DNA from 3 places in the Priestia sp. 3CA3 genome. Region 3 is predicted to be linked to each of the others. Evidence: riboswitches for the same ligand, from Rfam matches in the RefSeq annotation. Region 3 holds a riboswitch; each other region holds the start of a gene.
What was found. A riboswitch is a leader RNA that binds a small molecule or an ion and turns the genes downstream of it on or off. The one in region 3 is predicted to bind S-adenosylmethionine.
Positions count from the first base shown of each region.

Region 1: it holds a riboswitch for S-adenosylmethionine, as region 3 does, so the genes downstream of both, AC1VNJ_RS04720 (hypothetical protein) here and AC1VNJ_RS15265 (bifunctional homocysteine S-methyltransferase/methylenetetrahydrofolate reductase) in region 3, are expected to answer to the same signal.
Region 2: it holds a riboswitch for S-adenosylmethionine, as region 3 does, so the genes downstream of both, AC1VNJ_RS22215 (BMP family protein) here and AC1VNJ_RS15265 (bifunctional homocysteine S-methyltransferase/methylenetetrahydrofolate reductase) in region 3, are expected to answer to the same signal.

Region 1 covers NZ_JBXENJ010000001.1:916,052-924,350, reverse strand. The annotation lists gene alaP (alanine permease AlaP) at 1-977, opposite strand, end outside; gene AC1VNJ_RS04725 (DUF1540 domain-containing protein) at 1,294-1,452, opposite strand; gene AC1VNJ_RS04720 (hypothetical protein) at 1,553-1,897, opposite strand; SAM riboswitch class I at 1,961-2,062, opposite strand; gene AC1VNJ_RS04715 (hypothetical protein) at 2,184-2,480, shown strand; gene AC1VNJ_RS04710 (GNAT family N-acetyltransferase) at 2,493-2,939, opposite strand; gene AC1VNJ_RS04705 (hypothetical protein) at 3,021-3,461, opposite strand; gene AC1VNJ_RS04700 (glycosyltransferase family 2 protein) at 3,569-4,558, opposite strand; gene AC1VNJ_RS04695 (DUF6044 family protein) at 4,571-6,256, opposite strand; gene AC1VNJ_RS04690 (GtrA family protein) at 6,294-6,713, opposite strand; gene AC1VNJ_RS04685 (metallophosphoesterase) at 6,872-8,197, opposite strand.
Region 2 covers NZ_JBXENJ010000010.1:17,957-26,255, forward strand. The annotation lists gene AC1VNJ_RS22205 (ABC transporter permease) at 1-139, opposite strand, end outside; gene AC1VNJ_RS22210 (ABC transporter ATP-binding protein) at 114-1,646, opposite strand; gene AC1VNJ_RS22215 (BMP family protein) at 1,729-2,739, opposite strand; SAM riboswitch class I at 2,815-2,921, opposite strand; gene AC1VNJ_RS22220 (hypothetical protein) at 3,274-3,423, shown strand; gene AC1VNJ_RS22225 (hypothetical protein) at 3,514-3,882, opposite strand; gene AC1VNJ_RS22230 (YjgB family protein) at 4,285-4,869, shown strand; gene AC1VNJ_RS22235 (GNAT family N-acetyltransferase) at 4,897-5,739, opposite strand; gene AC1VNJ_RS22240 (cyclase family protein) at 5,736-6,401, opposite strand; gene AC1VNJ_RS22245 (2-methylaconitate cis-trans isomerase PrpF family protein) at 6,495-7,622, opposite strand; gene AC1VNJ_RS22250 (LysR family transcriptional regulator) at 7,807-8,299, shown strand, end outside.
Region 3 covers NZ_JBXENJ010000005.1:215,441-223,739, forward strand. The annotation lists gene AC1VNJ_RS15255 (Cof-type HAD-IIB family hydrolase) at 1-155, opposite strand, end outside; gene metH (methionine synthase) at 523-3,966, opposite strand; gene AC1VNJ_RS15265 (bifunctional homocysteine S-methyltransferase/methylenetetrahydrofolate reductase) at 3,967-5,805, opposite strand; SAM riboswitch class I at 5,913-6,019, opposite strand; gene AC1VNJ_RS15270 (YkvI family membrane protein) at 6,352-7,386, shown strand; FMN riboswitch at 7,494-7,644, shown strand; gene ribE (riboflavin synthase) at 7,923-8,299, shown strand, end outside.

The DNA.
Region 1 (8,299 bases), on a different contig from region 3:
CCGTATCCTTTTGGCGCTTCTCCGTGCTCTGCTAAGTTAAACAGCATACGGCCTGTACTAAAAATACCGCTGTTACAAGAAGAAAGAGCTGCTGTTAGCACCACAAAGTTAATAATGCCTGCCGCTGCTGGAATCCCGATTTTTTCAAATGTTAATACAAACGGGCTTCCCTGTGAACCAATTTCTTGCCAAGGATAAATCGACATAATGACAAATAATGCACCAACGTAGAAAATAAGAATACGCCAAAAGACCGAATCAATCGCTCTTGCTAGAGATTTTTCTGGATTTTTCACTTCTCCCGCGGTAACGCCGATCATTTCAATTCCTAAATATGCAAACATAACCATTTGCAGCGACAGTAAAATACCTTTGAATCCGTTCGGGAACAGCCCGCCGTTGTCCCATAAGTTTTTAATACCCGTCGCAACGCCGCCGTTCCCGATTCCAAACACAATCATTAATAATCCAACGGCAATCATTAACACAATCGCTAAAATTTTAATAAGTGCAAACCAAAATTCCAGTTCACCATATGCCTTAACAGCTAAGAAGTTAACTGTTGTCATGATAACAAGCGCCGATAACGCCCAAATCCAGTTTGGTACATCCGGATACCAATATCCCATATAAATACCAACGGCTGTAATTTCAGCCATACATGTTACAACCCATAAAAACCAGTAGTTCCAACCTGTTAGATAACCAGCAAGGGGCCCTAAATAGTCGCGCGCGTACTTGCTGAATGAACCTGCAACAGGTTTTTGAATCGCCATTTCTCCAAGTGCTCTCATAATAAAAAACATAATCATTCCGCTAAATCCATACGCCAATAATATTCCCGGCCCTGCTAATTTAATAGCAGATGCAGATCCAAGAAACAGCCCTACCCCTATGGCTGCTCCTAAGGACATCAGCGTCACATGTCTTTCTTCTAACCCGCGTTTCAATTCTTTCCCCTGAGTTTTCCCCTGCATAAACGTCTCCCCTTTTTCCAATCTGTCAAAACGAGATGAATACAGCTTTTTTGTTAGCGCTTTCATATAAATTTATGCTAAAAGTCAGCTAGGCTGTATATTTTTATTCTATCACCTTTCTCTCGTTTTTCTTTTGTCGAAAAACAAAAAAATTATCGTATCATTTTGTTTAAACGCACAATTAGACGTAGACACTGCTTTTTTACTATGTATTTATTATCGCACCTAAGTAATAGTATTTTTTAAAAAATAGAAAAACGCCGACTCAACTCCGTCAGCGCATCGTTCATTTTATGCTTTTTTATAAAACTAGCAGTTATCTCGCGGGTTCAAAAGTTTTACAGCCAGGTTCTTCCGTTTCAGAAACATGGTGACTACTTTCAGGACTCACAACGTAAATGGACTCTGCACTGCATTTATTTCCCGATTTCCAATACATGCACTCATTCACTTCACATAATACACCTTGGGCCACTGTTATCCCTCCTTTTTTTGTCTTATCTATTTACTACCCGAAATAGAACGCTTCTAACATTTACATGCAAAAAAACCGCTTGTTTATCAAGCGGATCCTTTTACTGCGTGTGTTCAACATACTGTTTTTTAGCTAAATATAATTCACGACTCAGCGTGATCCGCCGTTCTCTCAAGTTCCTTAATTTAACTTGAAACTGTTCATTAGTTGGCTCTTCTTGAATTAAGCGATACGTAAAAGAAATATCTTCATTTAACTGTTTAAAATCTTCCCATATTTCTTGAACGAGTGCGGATTGTTTGTCTTCAAATGAACGATTTTGCTTCGTTTTTAGCGCGGCTAAAATTTCCTGCTGCCACGTTTCGTCTTTTAGTTCTTTTGCTAACAAGTATAGATCTAAATAATCATCAACGCTTAGCGCCTGTTGTGTATTTTTCAATGTCATCACCTTTTCTATACGAAATGTTTCTTCCTAAGAAGAGGATTTCATCATAGAAAAAGATTCCTCTTCTTATCTGTCAGAGCTAGGCTATGCTGGAATTAGCACCATTCAATAATTGTGGTTGCTGAGGCTTCAAAGGGCCAGTCCCTCCACCTCTCTAGATAAGAATATTTCGTTTTTAAATTATTTCTGACTATTCTAATATGTTTTATATGTTATGTCAATAGCTTTTCAATAAAAAGAAAAAAGAAGTAAAATATGGTATGCTTTCATAAAGGATGGTGAGCACATGAAACGATATATGTTATCTGCTTTTTTGGGAAGCTTGCTGCTGCTTCTCAGCATTGCTTTTTCATCTACTTTCCATATTGCAATTGTCAAAACAACCGGAAGCATTGGAGGGATTATTTTAGCAGCAGCGGCTTTGATTATGAACGCACTTGAAGATCCCCCCTCCTCAGATCATACAGGTAGAGGAGCTGTTGAAGTACTAGATAAAGGCGCTGTTTGGGCTACTTATTTACTTTTACTTTCATTACCGAACCTCATCGCATGTATAACATCTTATGTTTTATGGACTCGCTGACATTCACCAACATTACGGACGTTTTGCCACCTGTAGGCTCATTGATATTTGTTTATCTACAAATCCAAGTTCACGGTACACATGCTGTGCAAAATTCCCAGCATGAACGCTGAGTCTGATTTCAGGGTATCCTTTGATAGACAATTCATCAATTGCTTTTTGCATTAACGGCTTGGCTAGACCTTGCCCGCGGTATTCTGGTAAAACATATAACTCGTAGATAAAGCCAATTTCTGCTTTTGAAAAGAAGTCGGCAGATGGACCGACAAAAACCCAGCCTGCAAGTTTATTTTCTTGTCTAGATACTAAATAATAACACCCTTTTTCAAGGGCATTATCAATTAGTTCATTTACGCGTTCAGTTGACGGTTGAAACTGATGCGTTGTTCCTTCAAACAGCGCATCAGCAGATTTCGTCCGAATTTCCTGTATTTCTTCTTCAGTAGCTTTTGCAATCATCACAATCTCTCCTTTCGTGTTCGTTTTCCACATACAGAGATAAATTCCTGCAAAAAAAAGTCTTCGCCTAAGCGAAGACTTTTATTTAAATTCAAAATGTTCTTGATGGTTGCCTTGTTCATCCGTCCAGTTAATCATGATGTCTAAGCCTGCCGCTTTTCCAGGAACAGCAAAATTGGCATAGCGAAAACGCTGACCGCTTTTGCTTAAGTTAGACCTTTCAATAGGAGAAAACAAGCTGTATTTCGCCTTATTTTTTCCTTCGTGCCGAAAAGCTTGGACCTGCACACGCTCTACGTCTTTTCCAATGTTTTCAACGGTTAATCCATATGTATGATAGACGTTATTTTTCCACTTTAGCTGATTATCTCCCGTCATGCTCGCTTTTGTCAGTTCGACCGACCATTGTTCAGATGATTTCTTCATTGGAAGTTTCTCAATCGAAAGAGCGCTGACATGAATGGTTGCAAAAGCAAGCCAAACAAAACAAAAAGTGCTGACTGTATAAAGTAGTCTTTTCATAGATTTTGATCTCCTTAGAAATTTTAGTAGTAGCATCTCCTATTACCTTAAAAATTATGATAAACACTTTAACAAAAAAGCCTCTCCATTCAGGAGAAGCTTCTTAATTAATGCATCAGCAAATCTTTTTGTGTGTCTAACGAGTGTTTTGTATATAAATCTCTTTCAATCGCATATTTAGGACGCTGTTTCACTTCGTTGAAAATCTTGCCAATGTATTCTCCGACAAGACCTATTCCCATTAGCTGCAGGCCGCCTACAAGCCAAATTGATAAAATAAGAGACGTCCAGCCAATTTGTGTATGATCTAAATATTTTTGAATCAGCGCATAAATGCCAAACAAAATACTAAAGAGAAACGAAGCTCCTCCAAGCAGCGTCAGTAAGCGTATAGGTGCTACGCTAAAAGACGTAATCCCGTCAAATGCAAAAGCGAGCATTTTCTTTAGCGGATATTTTGACTCACCCGCCGTCCGTTCTTTGCGGTCATATGTGACTTCCGTGGAGCGAAATCCTACTAATGGTACAAGGCCCCGCAAAAAGACGTTTCCTTCTTTATATTTCATGAGTTCACCAAGAGCACGTTTGCTCATAAGGCGAAAATCAGCGTGATTTTGAACGAGCTGAATTCCTAGCTTGTTCATAAAACGATAAAACCCTACTGCCGTGGTTCGTTTGAAAAATGTATCGGTTTCTCTGCTGTCTCGAACGCCATATACAACTTCATACCCAAGCCAATATTTCTCTACAAAAGTACGAATGACGCTGATATCATCTTGCAAATCCGCGTCAATGGAAATGACGCAGTCAGATTGCTTATGAGCTACTTCTAGTCCTGCAAGCAAAGCATTTTGATGTCCTACATTTCGCGCTAACTTTAACCCTTTTACAAACAAATTGCTGCAGCTTTCTTTTTCAATAAGCGACCACGTGCTGTCTTTACTTCCATCGTCTACAAATAAAATGGTGCTTTCACTTGATACAAGTCGTTCATTAATTAGTTCTTTTACTACAGTAGTTAATTGAAAAGACGTCTCTGTGAATACTTCTTCTTCGTTGTAGCATGGAACCACGATCGTTAAAATAGGTCTGTTCATGTTATTGCCCCCTTACTTTGCTTCATATACATACACTTTCCAAGCGGACTGTTTATCGTTAAATGCTTTTAAAAAGTGCAAACCGTCGCTTTCAGCATTTTCAATTGGCACAGCTGAAAAAATATAGCGACCGCCCATTTTCTTAAATTGGCTGATATTAAGCTGCAAATGACGGATTTTTTTCGTTGAGTCTTTTCGGTAATCATATTTTTTCCCTAGCTCGCTAACAAACACATAGCAGCGATTGCCCCAATGATCATAGTAGCTTTCTAGTTTTTTATTTTTATCAAGCTCTTTGGCAATAATTTTGCGAAACTCATGTTTATATGTTAATGGATAGAAGTTGTTATACGTATCTAGCGTATAAAAGCCGTTATACTGAGCAATTGATGGATGAAGCCCTATGCTCGCTACGCGATAAGATGATTTAGGTTTTCCAATATATCTGCTTATTTCATCAAATTGATGCACAGCATAAAATTCTTTGACTGAAGGCTCGTGATTGTAGCGATAGTAAAGTTCAGGATTTGCTATAAATAACACAAGCAGCTGTAAAATCAAACATGCCCACACAAACTTTTTCCACGCCTTGCTCCTTTTCCATAAAACATAGCTGCCAACGGCAAACATCAAATAAATAATGAGCGGGCGTAAAAAGTGAAATCTAGCAAAGTTGAACGTATTAAAAAGCTGATATTTTTCTTTTAGCGGCTCCCAACCTTTATAAAACCAAAACGCATACCAAATCGACAGTAGTAGATTAAGAATAAATAACTGCAAAAACGTTTTTTCAAGCTTTTCCTTGCGATTTCGAGCAACAAACCACAATACGACAAAAGAAAGCGGTAAAATGACAAAAGTATGAAGCGTCATTACATGCGTATGCCCGAGCGTATAGTTCTTCAAAGCAAGGCGAACGGAATGTCCAAAGCTTAGAGTAGAGCTCAAAAATTCATTTCGACTCGTCGGGGCCTCCGGAAATAAAAGCGAATCAACAAGTCGGTATTCAATGAGCAGAAAGACAGCAGTCATCGCTGCAATACTGCTTAAAAAAGGAATATTCCACGCTCGTTTTTTTACTACGTCTCTTAGCCATAGCAGCCCCATCGCTGCTAAAAAGAAGAAAAACCCGAGCACAAAGCTCGCGTAAAACGGGAGCAGTAAAAGTGTAAGCCATTCCTTCCACGTTCCTTCGCGGTTTCGAATGGTTAAAAACGCCCACAGCGCCAGCGGCTGTCCTAATGTACTCAGCATGCCCGAAGGCCAAAATGGCGTAAGTGCAAAAGCAAGCGATACAAGCACTCGAATCGCATACGCATCCTTGCTTTTAATAAAATGCTTTTTTAATAATAAATACATTCCAATTAAAGCAAATACGCGCGTGATCGTTTGACTCAGGCTGTATGCAAGCATGGTCGGGAATACACCATACAGCCACTGGATACCGCTAAATTCTGTTCCAAACGTATTCCTCGGCAATCCGTTAATAATTTGAGGTAATACGGCATGACTGGAGCCAAACAGCTCTCCGCTTCGATGCAGAACTTTATACCACGTAATATTTGAGTCTAAATTATCATGCACGCGTATATGTGAATTTTCCCCAAGCAAAAACATAGGAGATACATACGCAAGCAGCAAAAGGAAAGCGATAATAAGCAATGTTTTTTCTTTATTCATAGCTGTTTCTTTCTTCATCTGTTAACACCTATTTCCATTTCATAATGACTAAAAGCTAATCGTGGACGACTGCTTCTTTTTTTGTATTAAATACAAAGTATTTTTGACCCGTATAATTTAAAAGCGTATACAGACCTGTTCCAATTAATATACCGACGTCTTTTTTGAACGGATGCACCGCAACAGGAAGTTGATGCAATAACCAGCTGGAGAACTGCAGTCCAATATAGTAAGACAAGCCGTAGCAAATGCCAATAACTAAAATAAAACGCAGTATGCTTTTTGATAAATGAACTCCGCTTTTAAACGTAAATATTCGATTTAACACGTAGCTGACGACTGCCCCCGCTGCATTGCCAACGAACGTCGCTATCCAGTAATGATGAAAGATATGAAGCAACACATACATAATGGAGAGACCTACTGCTGTATTGACCAGTCCCACTACTAAAAAACGTACAAAAGATCCTTTCATATAAACTCCTTTTGATTTTGATACTTTCATAAAAATTACATATTATGACTTTAAATACAGTTTCAGTGTAGCAACTCCACTTAAAAATCTAATGAAAATAACATTAAAAACAGATGAAAAAAAGCTAAAAGAATCAATAAAAATCAGGATTCTTTCAGCTATTTAGTAGAGCCTTCAATCATTAATTTTTGATCGCTTTGATTATCAAACGCATCCACTGCCGCTACTTCTATTTGATACGCAGTATGAGGCTGCAAACCGGATAACGGAAGACTTAAAACATCCGGAACAGGATCGCTGTAATATTGAGAAAATGCATTATATGTTTTGACCACTTTTCCAGTTTCTTTATTTTTGACGGTAATGCGATAAGAATGAACCATCAGATTATCCACCGCTTGCGTAAACTGGATATAAAGCTGATTTGCTGAAGCTTTTTCTTGTATAACAGAAATAGTAGAGCTTGGAAGAAAAATCGGTTTTACTAAATCTCGCTCATTCGTGTAGTGAAATTTTTTTGTATCTGCAGGTATGTCAATTTCCCACGCTTCTCCCGTCCACTTATTTGCGTGAAAATCCCGCCTTTTAACGACTACTTTTCGATTATAAACCTCTACAAGAAGACCTTGACTCACATCTCGGTAGCCAGGAGGAAGTTCACCTTGTAAATATCCAGCACCAGGCCATATATACCGAACAGAAGACGTTGCAAGAGAGGTGAAATCTCTTTGAAAAATAGTACGAGGGTCGTCCAACGGATGGTGGGTATGACCAGAAAACGTAATGACCTGCGGATAAGGTTTTAACGTATTGTAAAGAAGCTGTTCATTCACTTCTATCCCCCATCTGTTTTTCCCGTACAATGTATTGTTAATAGGCTGATGAATAAAGACAAAAATCGGTTTTTTAGGATCGTCTCGCTTTGCTATCTTCAACTGTTCAGCAAGCCAGTTAATTTGTTTGATTGAATAATCACCGGCGGTCAGACGGCTTTCTGTTCCAAGCATGATAAAATGATATCCTTTTATCACTTGATGAAAGTAAAGAGACTTCATTTTGGTTTTAGATAAAAAACGCTGCTGCGCTTGCTGATTGGTTACACTGTCCCGGTATTCATGGTTGCCAATTGTAAAAAGAGACACGGCCTGCGACTGTTTATTTTGATTATAAATAGAAAAAAAGCGATCGTATTCTTTTAACGCGCCTGTGTCGGCCAAATCTCCTACGACTACAAATGCATCTTGTTTCGGTGCCTGTTCATTTAATTGCGTTAATGCATGTTGAAAAGTACGCAAATCAAGCGTTCCTGTTTCCTTAATATGAACATCACTGATCACAGGAAAAACTAGCTTTGGTTCGATGTATCCGCTTCGTCCGCTCTTCTCTTCAGCTCGTACATTTAAGGTAATCCCGCATATAAGAACACTTATTAATACTAAAGCGAGCCAGTCTTTTTTCAGCGTTTCCATAAAACCGCCGAGCATGATGCTTCCTCCTTCCTTCACTGCTGCGTCTCAGTCATTTTCTCTACGTGTATGAGCTTTTATTTTATGTAATTTCAAAATATCTAATCGTATAGTTTCAAT
Region 2 (8,299 bases), on a different contig from region 3:
CTCCATTCCAGAGCTCTGTATATGTTTGAAGAACCGAACCACCAGTTAAAGAAATAATAATGCCTCCTATTGCTAAGCCAAAAATGACTGCAATAACTGGCTGGATTAATGATTTAAGAAGTTTCTGCAACTGTATCACCTTCTACCGTTCCTCCTGCCATTAATATGCTTAATGTCTCTTCCGTTGCTTCTTCCCTTGTAAGCTCTCCAACAATACTGCCTTCGTACATAACTAAAATTCGATCTGATAGTGAGATAATCTCCGACAGTTCTGAAGACACAAGTAAAATAGCAGATCCATTATTCCGTTTTTGAATCAATGCATCATGAATACGTTCCATTGCTCCGATATCCACTCCTCGCGTTGGTTCAGCAGCAAGTAGAAAAGAAGTGTTTTGGCCAAGCTCTCTGGCAACAATCAATTTTTGCAGATTCCCCCCTGAAAGTTCTCCAGCTTTTTGCTTAGATGAAGTGGCTTTAATGGAAAATTCATTTATCCATCCCTCCACGCTCGACTTGAATATCTTTCTTTTCAGCCAGCCCATCTTCGAGTAAGAAGCTTTATACTGATAGCCCATCAGCGCATTTTCCTCGATCGTATCGTCTTTAGAGGCTCCCCACATATAGCGGTCTTCTGGAATATGAGCAATTCCTGCCTCTCTTCTTTCACGCACAGATCGCCCTGTAAGATCTTCATCTCCAAGTTTGATACTTCCGGTGTCTGTTTCTACTAATCCAGCAATTGCTTGAAGCAGCTCTGACTGCCCATTTCCTGAAACCCCTGCAATACCGACAATTTCGCCTGCAGAAACGTGAAGAGACACATTTTGCAACACGTTTTTTTGTCCTTTTCCTTTTAAAAAGAGATTTTGTACGCTTAAATGAGAAGTGCTTTGTGATGGCACTCTTGCAGGACGCTCTTTTAATTCTCGTCCTACCATCAGCTTGGCTAAATGGTGAGCATTAGTAGATTCTTTATTTGTGACGCCGGCTACTTTACCATTTCGCAGAACCGTGATGCGGTCCGCTACTTCCATCACTTCTTGCAGCTTATGTGTAATAATAATGATGCTTTTTCCTTGTGAAGCCAAAAAACGGATTGTTTTTAATAGTTCCTTCACTTCATGAGGAGTAAGTACAGCGGTAGGCTCGTCTAAAACAATGATTTCTGCTCCTTGATACAGCACTTTTAAAATTTCAATCTTTTGCTGTTCTCCAATTGAGCAATGCTTTACTTTTTTATGAACATCTACTGAAATCTGATAGGTTTGGGTTAATTGCTGAACATCCTCTTTCGCCTGCCTTCTATTAAAAAAGAGACCTTTCTTTGGCTCATGCCCCAAGACAATATTTTCAGCCACTGAAAAATGAGGAAAAACCATAAAATGCTGATGCACCATGCCTATTCCGTTTTTAATCGCATCCGCAGGAGATGAAAACGAGACGGTTTTCCCATGTAGCTGAATACTTCCTGAACTCGGCTTTTCCATTCCGTAAAGCATCCTCATCAACGTTGTTTTACCAGCACCGTTCTCTCCGACCAGCGCGTGAACCTCGCCTTTTTTTAGCGTAAAAGACACGTTATCGTTTGCTAAAAATGAACCGTATTTCTTCGTTAAATTCGTTAACTGCAGCAGCTCACTCATTCCATTCATTGCTCCTTTCCCCTTTAGGTTTTTTTCAAAAATAAGAAAGAGAAGCCAGCCTTACTCGACTTCTCTTCTCAACTCACTTTGCTAACGGATCTTTTACCACTGTTTTTCCATCAATAATCGAATCTTTAATTTCTTTTAATTGATTAATCACATCTTGTCCTACAAAGTCACTAAGAGGCGTCTTGCTGTCTTGAGTCACATACGTTAACCCAACACCTTTTTCTTTTAAGCCGTATGTCACTACGCCCGATTTAAATTTGTCATTTGCGAGTGCTTCTACCGTTTCATAAGCAGCTGCATCAGATCCTTTTAACTGCGATAAAACGATATGCTCAGGATCTACTTCCGTACGGTCAATATCTTGTCCTGCCGTATAAAAACCTTTTTCTTTTGCTGCTTCAAATACACCCAAGTCGCCTACTGCTGATGCTCCGGCGATAAAATCAGCGCCTTTTGAAGCTTGTAAAATAGCAAGTTCTTTTGCTTTAGCTGGATCAGAGAAGCTTCCAACATAGTTTACTAGAAACTCTGCTTTTGGATTTGTTGATTGTAATCCTTCTTTAAAACTTACCGTCCATTTTTTTAATAATGGAATATCATCAGCTGCAACCATTCCTACTTTATTCGTTTTCGTAATCAATCCTGCCGCTGCTCCTAATAAATATGAAGCTTCTTGCTCACGAAATACAACGCTTCTTACATTTGGTAAATCGACCACTGTATCAATAATCGCAAATTGACGCTGCGGATTTTCTTGAGCTACTTTTTTCAACGCATCTTCGGATTCAAAAGAAGATGTAATAATCAAGTCATAATTTTCGGCTACCGCAGCACGCAAATTACTTTCAATGGCTGCTTGGTCCGTAGATTCAATTGTCTTTACATCAATGTTATACTTCTTCCCAGCGCGCTTTGCTCCATCATCCATTTGCTGAAAAAACGGGTTAACTCCAATCTTTTCAGGCAAAACAAGAGCAATTCGCTTCTTTCCTTTCTCTTCACTTCCACTGCTTTTTGTACTTTTTGACTGACAGCCCGTTACGAGTAATACAAGCGCAACTGCTAAAATAAGAAATCTCTTCATTTAACTTACTCCCCCTATAATATAAAAAAAGCTCTTCCTTTATATAAAGGAAGAGCTCGTTAACCAAACGTCTCTTCCTCATCTTCAAGAACATACTGTTCTTAAGGATTTGGCACCATTCTGTCATAGACAGTGGTTGCCGGGTTTCACAGGGCCAGTCCCTCCACCTCTCTTGATAAGGAAAACAATAGCTATTTATTTTATGTAATATAGTCAATATTAATAGTTTTTCAACAATTGTCAATATTATTTTTCTTTTTCACGCAAAAAAACTTCAAAAACAGATAGGATTATACGGTTTTAGTCTACTAAAATATAAAATAAAAGTTAAAGCCTTTACCTCACTTCTTGAATCATTCTATACTTCTTCACAAAGCACTTATACTGAATCTGTTGACGGTCAAGAGGGTTTAGTGGTAGCAAATAAGTTCTATTATACCTCTTCGGTTAATGTGTTATTAATTGAAACTACTTTACCAATAATGTTAGATTTTTCCTTAGTAATATTGTTAAGAGGTGTTAACGGTGAAATTAATGAAAGAACTATCTGGCATAGCTATTGGGCTTATTATCGCTTTAGCCGTTTCAAAAACATTTTTTGATACCCCGACCAACATTGGAATCATAGTTATTTTTATTACGAGTATGATCGTAACAGGGATAGCAAGAGTAAAACTAAGATGAGATAATCTAACAAAAAAACGCCACCTTTTATTCGCAAGGTGGTGTTTTCTTTTAATGATTTTAGTATGTAGTAATTCCAAGTGAAGGCTTTTACCCTTCTCCATCAATCATCGTATACTTCCTAGCAAAGCGCTTGTAGTAAATTTGCTCATCCTCTTGTCCATTGTTAAAAACAAGTCGGTTATGATCAATATCTTTCTCTTTTAACACATAGCCTTTTTCATCCATCAGTTGAATATATTCATCTAAATGTCCTTTTTTCACCATATAGTAAAGAACATTATCTGAATCCGTAGTCTTTGCTACATCTTGACTTCCCACTTCTAACTTGAATACGGCTGTTGCTGTTTGAATGGGACGGTAGTCTCCAAACACCTTTTCCCAGTTTAGTAGTAGCAGCGCGCCGAAGATTATGATACATCCTCCAGCGGCTACGGTTAGTACAAATCGTTTTGACACTTCTTTCTCTCCTTTACATTCTTTTTCTTCTATTTAACACAACAGATTGCCCTAAACTTGTTTTGACGCCAAGCCCTAGATACACAGCTGCAATATATATTTTTAACAAATACTTGATTTATTGTATCATACTTACAGTTATTATCTAGTTTTTTATAAAGACTTAGAACCCTCCCTATATTACGTTTTTTTACATAATAAAGGAATAAAAACAAATCTTTTTACCTATGAGAAATGAATCGTTTTTTGCTTTTCACCTTACCTGACGTTTATATTCTGAAAGGCGTGTTACATTATATATATCAGTTATCAACTCAACTAAGACTCCTTGACCATTCTGGCCTACCTTCTCTTTTAGGTAGACTGAGATTGCTAAATCGTTATATATAGGAGGAAAAAATCATGAAAATGAAACAACGACTATCAAAAGCGGCTGCTGCTGCGACGATTACAGGAATTGCTGCGTTTGGATTTGCTCCTGTCGCTCAGCTTGATACCCCAGCACACGCAGCTACATCTCAAGAAACAAGCAGCCAAAGTCAAACAGCTGTAAAAAACATTAACGAAATTTATAACGCCGCGGTGCAAGGTGAAGTGCCGCGATTAACAGCAGACTTTAAAATTGGCAAAACCCTGCGTAAAGATGTTCGGGATCAGTTCGGTCCTCCGCCTGAAGGTTCATCAAATAACTTTGACTACTATCATGCGGAAATGGGCCATCCTGGATATGCATTTGGCTATGACCAAAATAATGTCATTAACGAAATTCGCTATTTTGGTACAAATGTAGAGCGTCAAACAAATTTAGGGTCCATCACGCAAGCTAACTTAAAGAAAGAATTAGGTCAGCCAAACTTTACAAGCAAAGTAAAAGGTGATGGTACGACTCAAACGAGATACACGTATCACGCCGGCGCCTATGATCTTGAATTTATTTTTGATGATAGCAAAACGTTGAATCACGTAAACTTAGTTGCAAAACCTTAAGAAATAGAAAAAGTAGCAGGCAGCCTGCTACTTTTTTTCATGAAATAAAACTAATGCGGAATCAGCTACGTGTTCATACCCAATCTCCATGTAAATCTTGTTAGACGTAGGGTTTGTCGTGTCCGTGTATAGACTTGTTGTTTGAAAACCGCTGTCTAGCATAAGCTGAGAAAGCGTGGACACACAGCTTGATGCATAGCCTTTTTTACGTTCTTCCCGCGGCGTGTACACAAAGTTAATCGTAACGTTGTGGGTTGTCGGACGCGTAGCATTAGCAATGGACACATACTTCCCGTTCACTTCCCATAAAAATAGCCGTTCTGCTTTAATAAAAGTTTCGCCTGTTTTGACAGCTTGCTCTTTTGATACAGGCTCTCCAATGACGCCCATAAACTCCCAAATCCATTCCTTCACGAGCGGAATATGCTCTGATCTTGCTTTTACCAGCACTCCTTCCGCGTCCGCAGCTTTTTTCACTTTGTCTAACCGATAAATGCGCTGATCCATTTTCAACGAAGCTTCTTGATTTTTTAGCGCTGCTAGTTTTTGAGAAAGATATAAAACCGTTTGCCTTTCTCCAACTAAGCCCGGTACGGCGGTTTCTTGTAACAGCTCCGCTACTTCGTTCAGCTCATCATTCGTTAGCTTCTGTATTTGAGACAGGATGATTTGCTGAGGATGGGTTTGCAGTAACACAAGCGCAGCACGGCTGTCTTTTAAAATAACACCCATAAAATTTGGTTTGCTGTTTTCCTGCAAGCTTTGTAAAATGCCAAGCGCTAAGTTGTGAAGAACTTCATTTTTCTCTAAAAGCGGCTCGACTTGGTTTTTAAATTTCTGCACTTCCCTGTATCTATGTAACTGGATCATTTTCTTTCTAACTCCGCAAATGCTCTTACCGGAAACGTTCCGGCTCCTTTTATTTTAGGAGGCACGGCGTAAAATAAAAAGGACTCCGTTAGTTGATCTAAGTGACATAAGTGTTCAGCAATCACAATGTCCGCTCCTAACAGCAGCGTATGAGCTGGTCTTGCTTTTCCTTTTGTGTCGTCAATATTCATCGAATCAATTCCGACAAGAGCGGGCTGTTGAGACACTAAATAAGCTGCCGCGCGTTCTGTTAAGTATGGGTGGTTTTCTAAATAATCGTCTGTATCCCAGTAGCGATCCCATCCCGTGTGAATTAATACCGCTTTGCCTTTTACGTCTATATGGTGAAAATGAGATTCATCAATAGCCGTTAAAATCGGGTCGACTGAAACTACTATTCCTTCCAGTCCGGCTGTTTTATCAATAGCTGTTTGAGCCAAATCTGCTCCGTTTTTATATCTGTGAAACGGCACGTCAATATACGTACCTGTATTCGTGACCATTTCAATTTTACCGATTTGAAATTCAGTCCCTGGTTCATAAAGCTTTTTAGACTCTTCTCGGCTTAAATAGTCGCAAATGATCGGTGCCGGCAAGCCTTTATGTGTGATAACTCCGTCTTCAATGATGTGGCTTAAATCAATATACGTTCTTTTTTTCATACTACCACCCACTTTTTCAATATTTAGTAAAAATATTCTAACACAAAAAAACTCTTCCTAGTTTCCTAGAAAAAGTTTTTTTAGAGAACGTTATTAACTTGATAAACATACATCGTACGCGTGCTTTGTATAAACAAATCCTTCAAAAATAAGACGGGCCGTACGCACTACTTTGATTCCATTAACCTGTCCTTCTTTTAGATCTACACTGGTTTCCATAATTCCCATTGGATGAGCAAGTCGAACCGTATCGCCTTTTAATTGAACCATTTCCGATACCAGCGTTCCTTTTGTATAGATAGCCGCTGTTGTACAAATTGCTCCTGTAATCGCAAGCGTTTGATGCGGTTTTTGCATCGACATCATGCGAATTAATACGTCCATTTGAGAAGCAGCTTTTTCTCTGCCAGTCCCGTCGCGGTGGTCCATTGGAGGAGCAATAATCGTCATTTTTGGAACCGCTGGTGATAGTTTAGTTGCTTTGTCTTGAGGTGCGAGCCCCGCTTTTTCCGCTGCAATGGAGCGAATTTCTTCAAATAGCTTCAGCTGTTTGTCCGTGTATTCATGTGGAAGTTCTGTTCCTTTTAGGCCAATATCCGCTGCTTTAACAAATACAAGCGGATTTCCTACATCAACAATTGATGCTTTTACTGTTCCGATAGATGTTTGCAGAAGATCAATAGCGTTCCCGGTCGGAAGCAGTTTTCCGGTAACGGCTCCTTCTCCGTTTTCAAACGAAAGATAAATAGGTGAACCCGTACCTGGCACTCCAGGAATCATACATTCTCCTTCTGTTTTCACTTTCCCGTTTTCTACTTCTACTTCCGCTACGATTACTTTTTTAGTATTCGTATTATAAATCCGCACTTTGGTCACCGGTTCCACAGCTTGTACAAGTCCTTGTTCAATTGCGTAAGGCCCCACTGCTGAGGAGATATTGCCGCAGTTTCCTTTAAAATCAACGAGAGATTCGCTGATGCTGACCTGCGCAAACGTGTAATCTACGTCAGCTTTCTCTAAATCTGATTTTTTAATAATCGCAATTTTACTTGTCAGCGAATTGGCTCCGCCTAACCCGTCAATTTGACGTTGATCCGGACTTCCCATTATATCTAGCAAAAACGGTTCCCAATCCGATTTGTTCACAGGCATTTCTTCATGATTGATAAAAACCCCTTTACTCGTTCCACCTCTCATAACCGTTACAGGAATACGCGTCATCTTAATCACCTTTCTCCCCTACTAACAAACGCCGAGGCGTTCATCAAACCATTTTATTTTTTTACTATTTAGAACCGGTTCATTTGCCATTTATCGTATAATAGAGGTGGTCATAAGTAAAATACATAAAATTTATTGTCTTTTTAAAAATTTTTTTATAATCTAAATACAAGGGGGAATTGGGATGGATCAAAAAGATTGGATATTAATTAAAACGCTTCACGAAGAAAAGAACATTACGCGAACGGCTGAAAGGCTCTACGTATCGCAGCCTTCTTTAAGCTACCGACTTAAAAATCTTGAAGAAGAATTTGGCGTGACGCTTTTTTTCAAAACGAAAAAAGGAATTGAGTTTACATCTGAAGGTGAGCATCTTGTTCGCTATGCAGAAAACATGTGGAAACAGCTGCAAGAAACAAAAGACAGCATGCGTAATATGAGCGAAACCGTTACAGGCACGCTTCGCTTAGGGGTATCGAGTAACTTTGCGCAGCATAAACTCCCAAAAATTTTAAAACAGTTTTCTCTTCACTATCCAAACGTACAGTTCAGTGTCAATACAGGCTGGAGTACGCAAGTTATGAATCTATTAGACTCTTCGCGTGTGCACGTTGGTATTTTGCGAGGCAATTACCCGTGGAACGGAGAAAAATCACTGCTGACAAAAGAGCGGCTTT
Region 3 (8,299 bases):
ATCTTTAAAATTTCCGTATCCATTCGTCCAGAAGCAAGACACACCTCTACTCCTTGGCGCTGAAGTTCACTAAGTGCGTCTGCATTATGCTGTTCTACGTATTTTTCTTCGTGTAAAAGAGTTCCATCTAAGTCGCTTACAAATAATTTAATCATCTCTTGAAAATTCCTTTCCCTAAAAAAATTACCTTGATAAGAGTGTTACAAATTTATTACATTCCTTATTCTATCAGTGTTTCCCAAGAAACTCATAAAAAAAGCTCAAACCGGCGGTGAATTCAAAGAGATTAAGACATAACTACATCACTTTTTTTCGCAGGAGTCTTCGCCTTGCCCTTTAATCAACAGCTACATGAAATCTAGTTCACCATCATAATGAAAACAATCCGAACGGAGTTGATTCTCAATTAAGAATCAACTCCGTTCGGATCTTTCTTCAACTAAAATCCATTTGTCGCAGCCTTTTTTTTAGGTTTGTTCACTGTAAAAAAACAGCCGCGGTCTAAAAGACCGCAGCCATGTTTTACAATACGTTAAAATATTTCGCTTCAGGATGTGCAAAAACAAGGGCTGTAACAGAAGCTTCTGGTTCCATCATGAAACCGTCTGTTAACTGAATGCCGATGTCTTCAGGTTTAATTAATTTAAACAGTTTTGCTTGGTCTTCAAGGTCTGGACATGCGGGATATCCGAATGAAAAACGCTGACCTTGGTATTTGGCTGAAAAACGCTCCGCCATTGTAAAGTCAGGCGAATCGGGGAATCCCCAGCGGTCACGAATTTGCTGGTGAACACGTTCTGCTAATCCTTCAGCTAGTTCAAGCGCAAGAGCTTGGAACACGTGACTCTTTAAAAACTCGCCGTTTTCTTTGAATTTCGCCGCGCGTTCGCGAATGCCTGTTCCTGCTGTTACAGAGAAGAAACATACATAGTCCATCTCTTTTTCTTTAGGCTTTGCAAAATCAGATAAGCACAGGAACTGTCCTTTTGCTTGTCGAGGGAAGGTAAAGCGTTCAATTTCTGTTTTTTCATCAGCAGGATCATAAATAATTAAATCATTTCCGTCTGCTTGAGCAGGGAAGAACTGATAAATAACCGCTGGTTTAATTAAGTTTTCTTTTAGTGCCAGTTCGAGAAGGTCATCAACGGTTTCTTTTAATTGAACAGCACGCTCGTCTTTTTCAGCAAGCAGCTTATTCACTTTTCCTTTTAGTCCTAAGTGATGGCCTAAAAGCATCTGCCAGTTAATATACGGAAGAACCTGTGCCAAATCGTAGTGTTTGACAACGTGGCGCTTTAAATCAGCCGGTACAAAAACAGGAACATCCGTTGAAATGGCGGATCTTTCTAAAACAGCCGTAGCTGCTTGAGCGGTTTGAGGCTGGCGTTCTCGAACCGTTACTTTCTTTTCTTGACGCGTTTTTAAATCTGCTAAAAGCTGAATAACTTCTTCTTTGTTCTGCAGCTTATTTGCTAACGCTAATCCGTCCATCGCATCTTTGGCGTAGAGGACGGCACCTTCATATTCTGGGGCAATTTTAAAGTCAGTAAATTTACGGGAAAGGGCAGCGCCTCCTACCATAATTGGAACATCAATGCTTGATTGCGTTAAATCTTGTGCAGTTAAAACCATTTGCTGAGCTGATTTTACTAAAAGACCTGACAGGCCAATGATGTCTGGCTTTTCGTCTTTTACTGCTTCAATCAGCTGCTGCGGCGTTACTTTAATTCCTAAATCAATGACTTTAAAACCATTGTTGCTTAAAATGATGTCTACTAAGTTTTTACCGATATCGTGCACGTCGCCTTTAACCGTTGCAAGAATCACTTTTCCTTTTCCAGAATCATTTTCAGTTGCTTCCATATGAGGTTCTAAAAAGGCAACGGATGCTTTCATAACTTCCGCACTTTGAAGCACTTCTGCTACAATCAGCTGGTTGTCATTAAACAAACGTCCGACTTCCGCCATCCCCTTCATAAGCGGTCCGTTAATAATATCTAACGGATCATCATATTGAGCTAAAGCCTGTTCTAAATCAGGAAGCAATCCTTCTTTTGTACCTTCGACAATATACATTGCCAATCGTTCTTCAAGTGTTAACGTAGAAATTTCTACTTTTGCTTCTTTCTTTTTATCACGATAAAAGTCCGTAAACGTGCTTAACGTTTCATCAGTTGTGTTAAATAATAACGCATTAGCAAGCTCAATTTCAGCTTCTGGAATAGAAGCATAGCGCTCTAATTTTTCTGTATTAACAATGGCATAATCGAGTCCAGCCTGCGTACAGTGATAAAGGTAAACCGCATTTAGTACTTCACGTCCGACTGGAGGAAGACCGAATGACACGTTACTTACGCCGAGAATGGTCAGGCAATCAGGCAGGGCTTCTTTAATCATTTTAATTCCCTTAACTGTTTCTTCAGCAGAACCAATATATTGTTCATCACCAGTCCCTACAGGAAACACAAGAGGGTCAAAAATAATATCTTTTGGATTAAAGCCATGTTTTTCAACAAGCAAATCATGTGAGCGTTTAGCAATCTCTACTTTTCTTTCTGCAGTAACGGCCATGCCTGTTTCATCGATTGTACCGACAACCAGAGCTGCACCGAATTTTTTTACTAGCGGCAAGATTGCATCAAAACGCTCTTCACCATCTTCTAAGTTAATGGAGTTGATAATGACCTTACCTTGCGAGTACGTTAAAGCTTTTTCAATAACTTTCTCGTCAGTTGAATCGATTACAAGAGGAACCTTCACTTTTTTTACAACTTCTTGAATAAATTCCTCCATGTCTTCCATTTCTTCACGGTCTGGATCTGCTAAGCAAATATCAATAACGTGAGCACCATTTTTAACTTGAGCACGCGCAATTTCAGATGCTTCTTCAATTTTCCCTTCCGCAATCAGACGCTTGAACTTGCGAGAACCGATTACATTCGTACGTTCTCCCACAAAAAGAGGGCGCATAGAATCGTCATATACAAGCGGTTCAATACCGGTTACAGCATGATTATGCTCGGAGCGATCAAGCGAACGAGGAGCAACCTCTTTTACCGCTTCAGCAAGTGCTTTAATATGAGCAGGCGTTGTACCACAGCATCCGCCTACAAAGTTCAGCCAGCCTTTATCAGCAAATCCTTTAATTTTTTGAGCCAGCAGCTCAGGGGACTCATGATAATTGCCTTCTTCATCCGGAAGTCCAGCGTTTGGATAACAGCTAACAGCTGAAGTGGCTAGGTCTGAAAGAGAGCGAATATGATCCGTCATAAATTCAGGACCTGTCGCGCAGTTAAGTCCGACTGAAAGAGGCTTCATGTGTTCCAGTGATAAGTAAAAAGATTCGATATCTTGACCAGCGAGAGTTGTTCCCATTGGCTCAATCGTTCCTGAAATCATAATTGGAACTTCTATTTTCAGTTTTTCAAACGCCGCTGTAATGCCTAAAAACGCAGCTTTTACGTTCAGCATGTCTTGACAGGTTTCGACTAGAAGTAAGTCGACGCCGCCGTCTAACAAACCCCGAGCTTGCTCTTCGTACGATTCTACTAACTCAGGGAATGTAATACCTCCCGTAACAGAGAGAGTTTTAGTGGTAGGGCCGATAGCTCCAGCTACGAACCTAGGCCATTCGGGAGTTGAATATTTATCGCGGGCTGCACAAGCAAGCTTCACAGCTTCGATATTCAATTCATACGCCAAGTGGCCTAAATCGTATTCATCAAGTACGGTAGATGTTGAGCCAAACGTATTGGTTTCAATGATGTCAGCACCCGCTGCAAAGTACTCTTCATGAATGCGCTGAATCACATGAGGCGCTGTTCGGGTCAAATATTCGTTGCAGCCTTCATATTCTTCGCCGCCAAAATCTTCAGCGGTTAAATCAGCATCTTGAATCATCGTTCCCATTGCTCCATCGATGACGAGTATTCGCTTCTTTAGTTGTTGTTCGATAAGTGAGCTCATTTATATCTTCCTTTCTGATGTAACGAGTTGCTTGTCATGAATATAGCGTGTTAGAATTTCGGTCATTTCATAGCGCATAAACGGCGTAATTAAGTAAATACCGTCAAATAGCTCATATGCTGTATCAATTAAGTGTTTTGCAATCGCAAGGCCTTCGACTTCACCGCGAATCCGGTCATTTCCCGTTGCGTCCATACGTTCTAGAATATCTTCTGATAATTTAATTCCAGGTACTTCATGGTGAATAAATCGAGCATTTCTTGCGCTTGTTAACGGCATGATCCCGATGTATACCGGTGTTGTTAAATGTTTGGTTGCTTCATATACCTCTTCAATTTGCTTAGTTGAATAGAGAGGCTGAGTAATGAAATAGTGAGCCCCGCAGTCGATTTTCTTTTCCAAGCGCTGAACGGCTCGGTCTAAGTGACGCACGTTTGGGTTAAAGGCAGCTGCAATGGAAAAATTGGTTTTTTGACCAAGCGGTTTGCCGGAATAAGATAGGCCTTCATTAAACTGAGCGATTAAACTAATCAAGTCAAATGAAGATAAATCATAGACCGAAGTGGCGCCAGGGAAATCGCCAACTTTTGACGGATCACCGGTAATTGCAAGCACTTGATTCATTCCTAGCGTATGAAGTCCCATTAAATGAGATTGAAGTCCAATTAAATTTCGGTCGCGACAGGTAATATGAATAAGCGGTCGTGCTTTTGTTTCTTGTTGCATCAGTGTTGCCATTGCCAAGTTGCTGATGCGAGGTGAGGCAAGAGAATTATCAGCTAATGTAATAGCATCTACGCCGACTTTATCAAGTGCTTTTGCGCCTTCTAAAAATTTCGTCGGACCAAGCTGTTTAGGCGGATCCAGCTCGACGATAACCGAGCGGCGCTTCTTCACAATTTCGTGCATATGAGGTTTATCCTGCTGCTCACGCTCTTGAACCGTAACGGCTGGTCTCATTTTAACGACTTTGCTTGTAATCGGAGGCAGGTCTTTTAAGGCAGACGACATGGCGCGTACGTGAGCTGGTGTTGTACCGCAGCATCCTCCAATTAAGCGAACCCCTTGTTCGCGGAATAAACGCGCGCTTTCTACAAAGTAGTCTTCATTCGTTTCATATTCCAGCTTGCCTTCCACATACGCCGGAAGGCTGGCATTAGGGTAAGCTGATAAGAAAGCACGATCAGGAAGCGGTACTTCTTCAAGAGACTGAATCATATGATAAGGACCTAAACGGCAGTTTAGCCCGACAACATCTGCTCCCAAGTCTTCTAATTCTTTTAATGCATCTGCTAAAGGACGCCCATCTTGCAGTACGCCAATATCATGCAGGGAAACGTGGGTAATAATAGGCTTATCCGTTTCTTTTCTTGCTAGTGTAAGAACGGTCTTTAATTCTTCGAAATCATAGTATGTTTCAAATAAAAGGCCATCCACGCCTTCATTTAAAAGCCAAAACATTTGTTCACGAATGCTTCGCTTAACCTCTTCTAAACTAATAGCATTTTTTTGGAAAGAACGAATTCCGCCGAGTGTACCAACCACGTAAGCCTGATCTTTTGCAGCTTGTTTCGCTAATTTTACACCAGCAACATTGATGTCTTTGACTGAATCTTCTAATCCATAACGGGCAAGTTTTTGATAATTAGCAGCGTACGTATTTGTTTGAATAACGTTTGCACCAGCTTCTACATAGGCTCTGTGAATACGAGAAACCTCTTCTGGTTTGGTGATGTTTAGTTCTTCAAAACAGCTGTCAATACCGTGTGAGTAAAGGAGGGTACCAGTGGCACCATCCCCAATTAAAATTTTAGACTTTAAATCTTCAAGTAACCCCATGTCAAAACCTCCTTAAATTGTTCCGCTTCTATTTCACGAGTGATTCGTTTTATGCAATATGCCGATAAAATAGAAAAAGTCTTCTTAAGAAGAAGACTTTTTTCGCCTTCTTATCTTCCAAGCAATAAATTGCTTGCTGGATTTAGCACCATGTCTCTAACGACTGGTTGCTGAGGTTTCAAAGGGCCAGTCCCTCCACCTCTCATGATAAGAATCAATTGTATATAATTGAAACATATTTTTTTAAATAGAAAGAATACTTATTTAATAATTTATCTGATTTTTAGAAATTATACAACAGTAAATTGTGAATTTCCAGCAAATATTGAGGAAAATTTAAAAGCTAAAGGAAAAATATCCGTATATTTTGTTTGAAAACTGCCGTTATGTTAAGGGATAAAGGGTTTTCATGAAAAAAACAAGAAGGAAATAAAAAAACGAAAAAGGAACAGCACCGGGTGAGGCGAGGATTTACATATAAAAGGCTCGTCTTTTTTTAACCGTTTCTACATATAGTGAACTATGAAGGGTAGAAGGGTGATGGGCATGAAAAGGTGGAAACTCACGCTGCAGGTTGCTGCTACGTATGTAGGCACCGTTGTAGGAGCCGGTTTTGCAACAGGCAAGGAAATTGTTCAATTTTTTACACAGTACGGGGAACTTGGAATGGTTGGAATTTTGGTCAGCGGCTTGTTTTTTATTTGGCTAGGTTCGAAAATGATGCTGCTTTCGCACGCAATTGGGGCTTCTTCTTATCAGCAGCTTAATACATATTTATTTGGTGATGTACTTGGAAAAGCGGTAAACGGTGTAATGATCGTCATTTTATTTGGAGTAACTTCAGTCATGCTAGCGAGTACGGGGGCAATAGGAAAAGAACAGTTCGGGCTGTGGCCTCCTGTTGGGATGGTTTGTACAATTGTTTTAACTTATATATTTATCGCAAGAGGAATTAACGGTATTTTAATGGTTAATTCTCTTGTTGTGCCGATGATGCTTTCATTTGCTTTTATCATCTTTGTGCCAAATGTCAGCTATTTCTCACTGATTCAAACGAAGCCAGACTTAACGCTCGTCACACAGTGGAAGTGGGCGGTTAGTCCCTTTTTATATATTTCCCTAAATCTAGCTTTGGCTCAGGCCGTTTTAGTTCCATTAGGAAGCTCCGTGAAAGATAAGAGCGTGATCAAAAAAGGGGCCGTAATAGGAGGATGTGTACTTACGTTTATGCTTGTTTCTACTCATCTTGCCCTTTCCAATTTGCCTTATTCATTTCAACTTGATATTCCTATGAGTGCCGTTGTTAAAAATATCTCAGCGTGGGTGAATGTTTTATTTACGGTAGTTGTGTTAGGCGAGATTTTTACTACATTGATTGGAAATGTATTTGGAATCGCTAAACAGCTTCAATCATTTCTTCCCCTGAATGACAAACAAGCTTTTGCGTTTATTATCTTGGCATGCTTTATTATCGGGCAATTTGGATATGCTCAGCTTCTTGAGTTTTTGTATCCGATATTTGGCTATATTGGACTAGCTTTTGTATGGATGCTATGTATTAAAAAAGAAAAAATAAGCTAAAAGCTGGATTTTGAAGAGCGGATGTGAAAAAACGAAGTTAAATGATGTGACAAGTCGATTTTACTTTGCTATAATGTAAAACAAATAAGACTCTAGCAGTCGAATATATTATCCTTCGGGGTCGGGTGTAAGTCCCAACCGGCGGTGATAAAGCATATGCTTTTAAGCCCGTGACCCGTTTTCATACGATGTATGTTAGCGGTGGATCTAGTTAAAATCTAGAGCCGACAGTAAAAGTCTGGATGGGAGAAGGATCAGGAAGCACAGTTGTTTTTTTGTGTTGTATTAATAAGGGACAGGTTTGCCTTTTTTAAAGCTACCCTTGTTTTCATACACAAAACATAACTGTTTATTTCGTATACAATTAGCGGAATTTTGCATAGATAAAACTGATTCAGCTCAGCCGACCCCTTGGACATTTGTTCAAGGGGCTTTTTTATTTTCAGTGGTTGGGGGAAAGATAAATATGAAAAAAAAGCAGCTGCTATTTCAAAACGGCATAAGAAGTTGGAATAGCGCCAAAGCAGGTGAAGAAAATGTTCACAGGTATTATTGAAGAAATTGGAAAAATAAAACGGATTCAAAAGGCTACAGAAGCAATTGTTCTTACGATTGATGCGAAGACCGTGTTAGAAGATGTGAACTTAGGGGACAGTATTTCAGTTAACGGCGTTTGTTTAACCGTAACAGCTTACTCTCAAAATGAATTTACGGTCGACGTCATGCCGGAGACGATTAAAGCAAGTACCCTGCAGCTTCTAACCGTTGGATCACGTGTTAACTTAGAACGGGCGATGGCTGCAAATGGCCGGTTTGGAGGGCATTTCGTTAGCGGACACGTTGATGGAATTGGAACCATTGTAAGCAAAACACGTAAAGGAAATGCCTTTTATTATGAAATTCAAGTCGACCC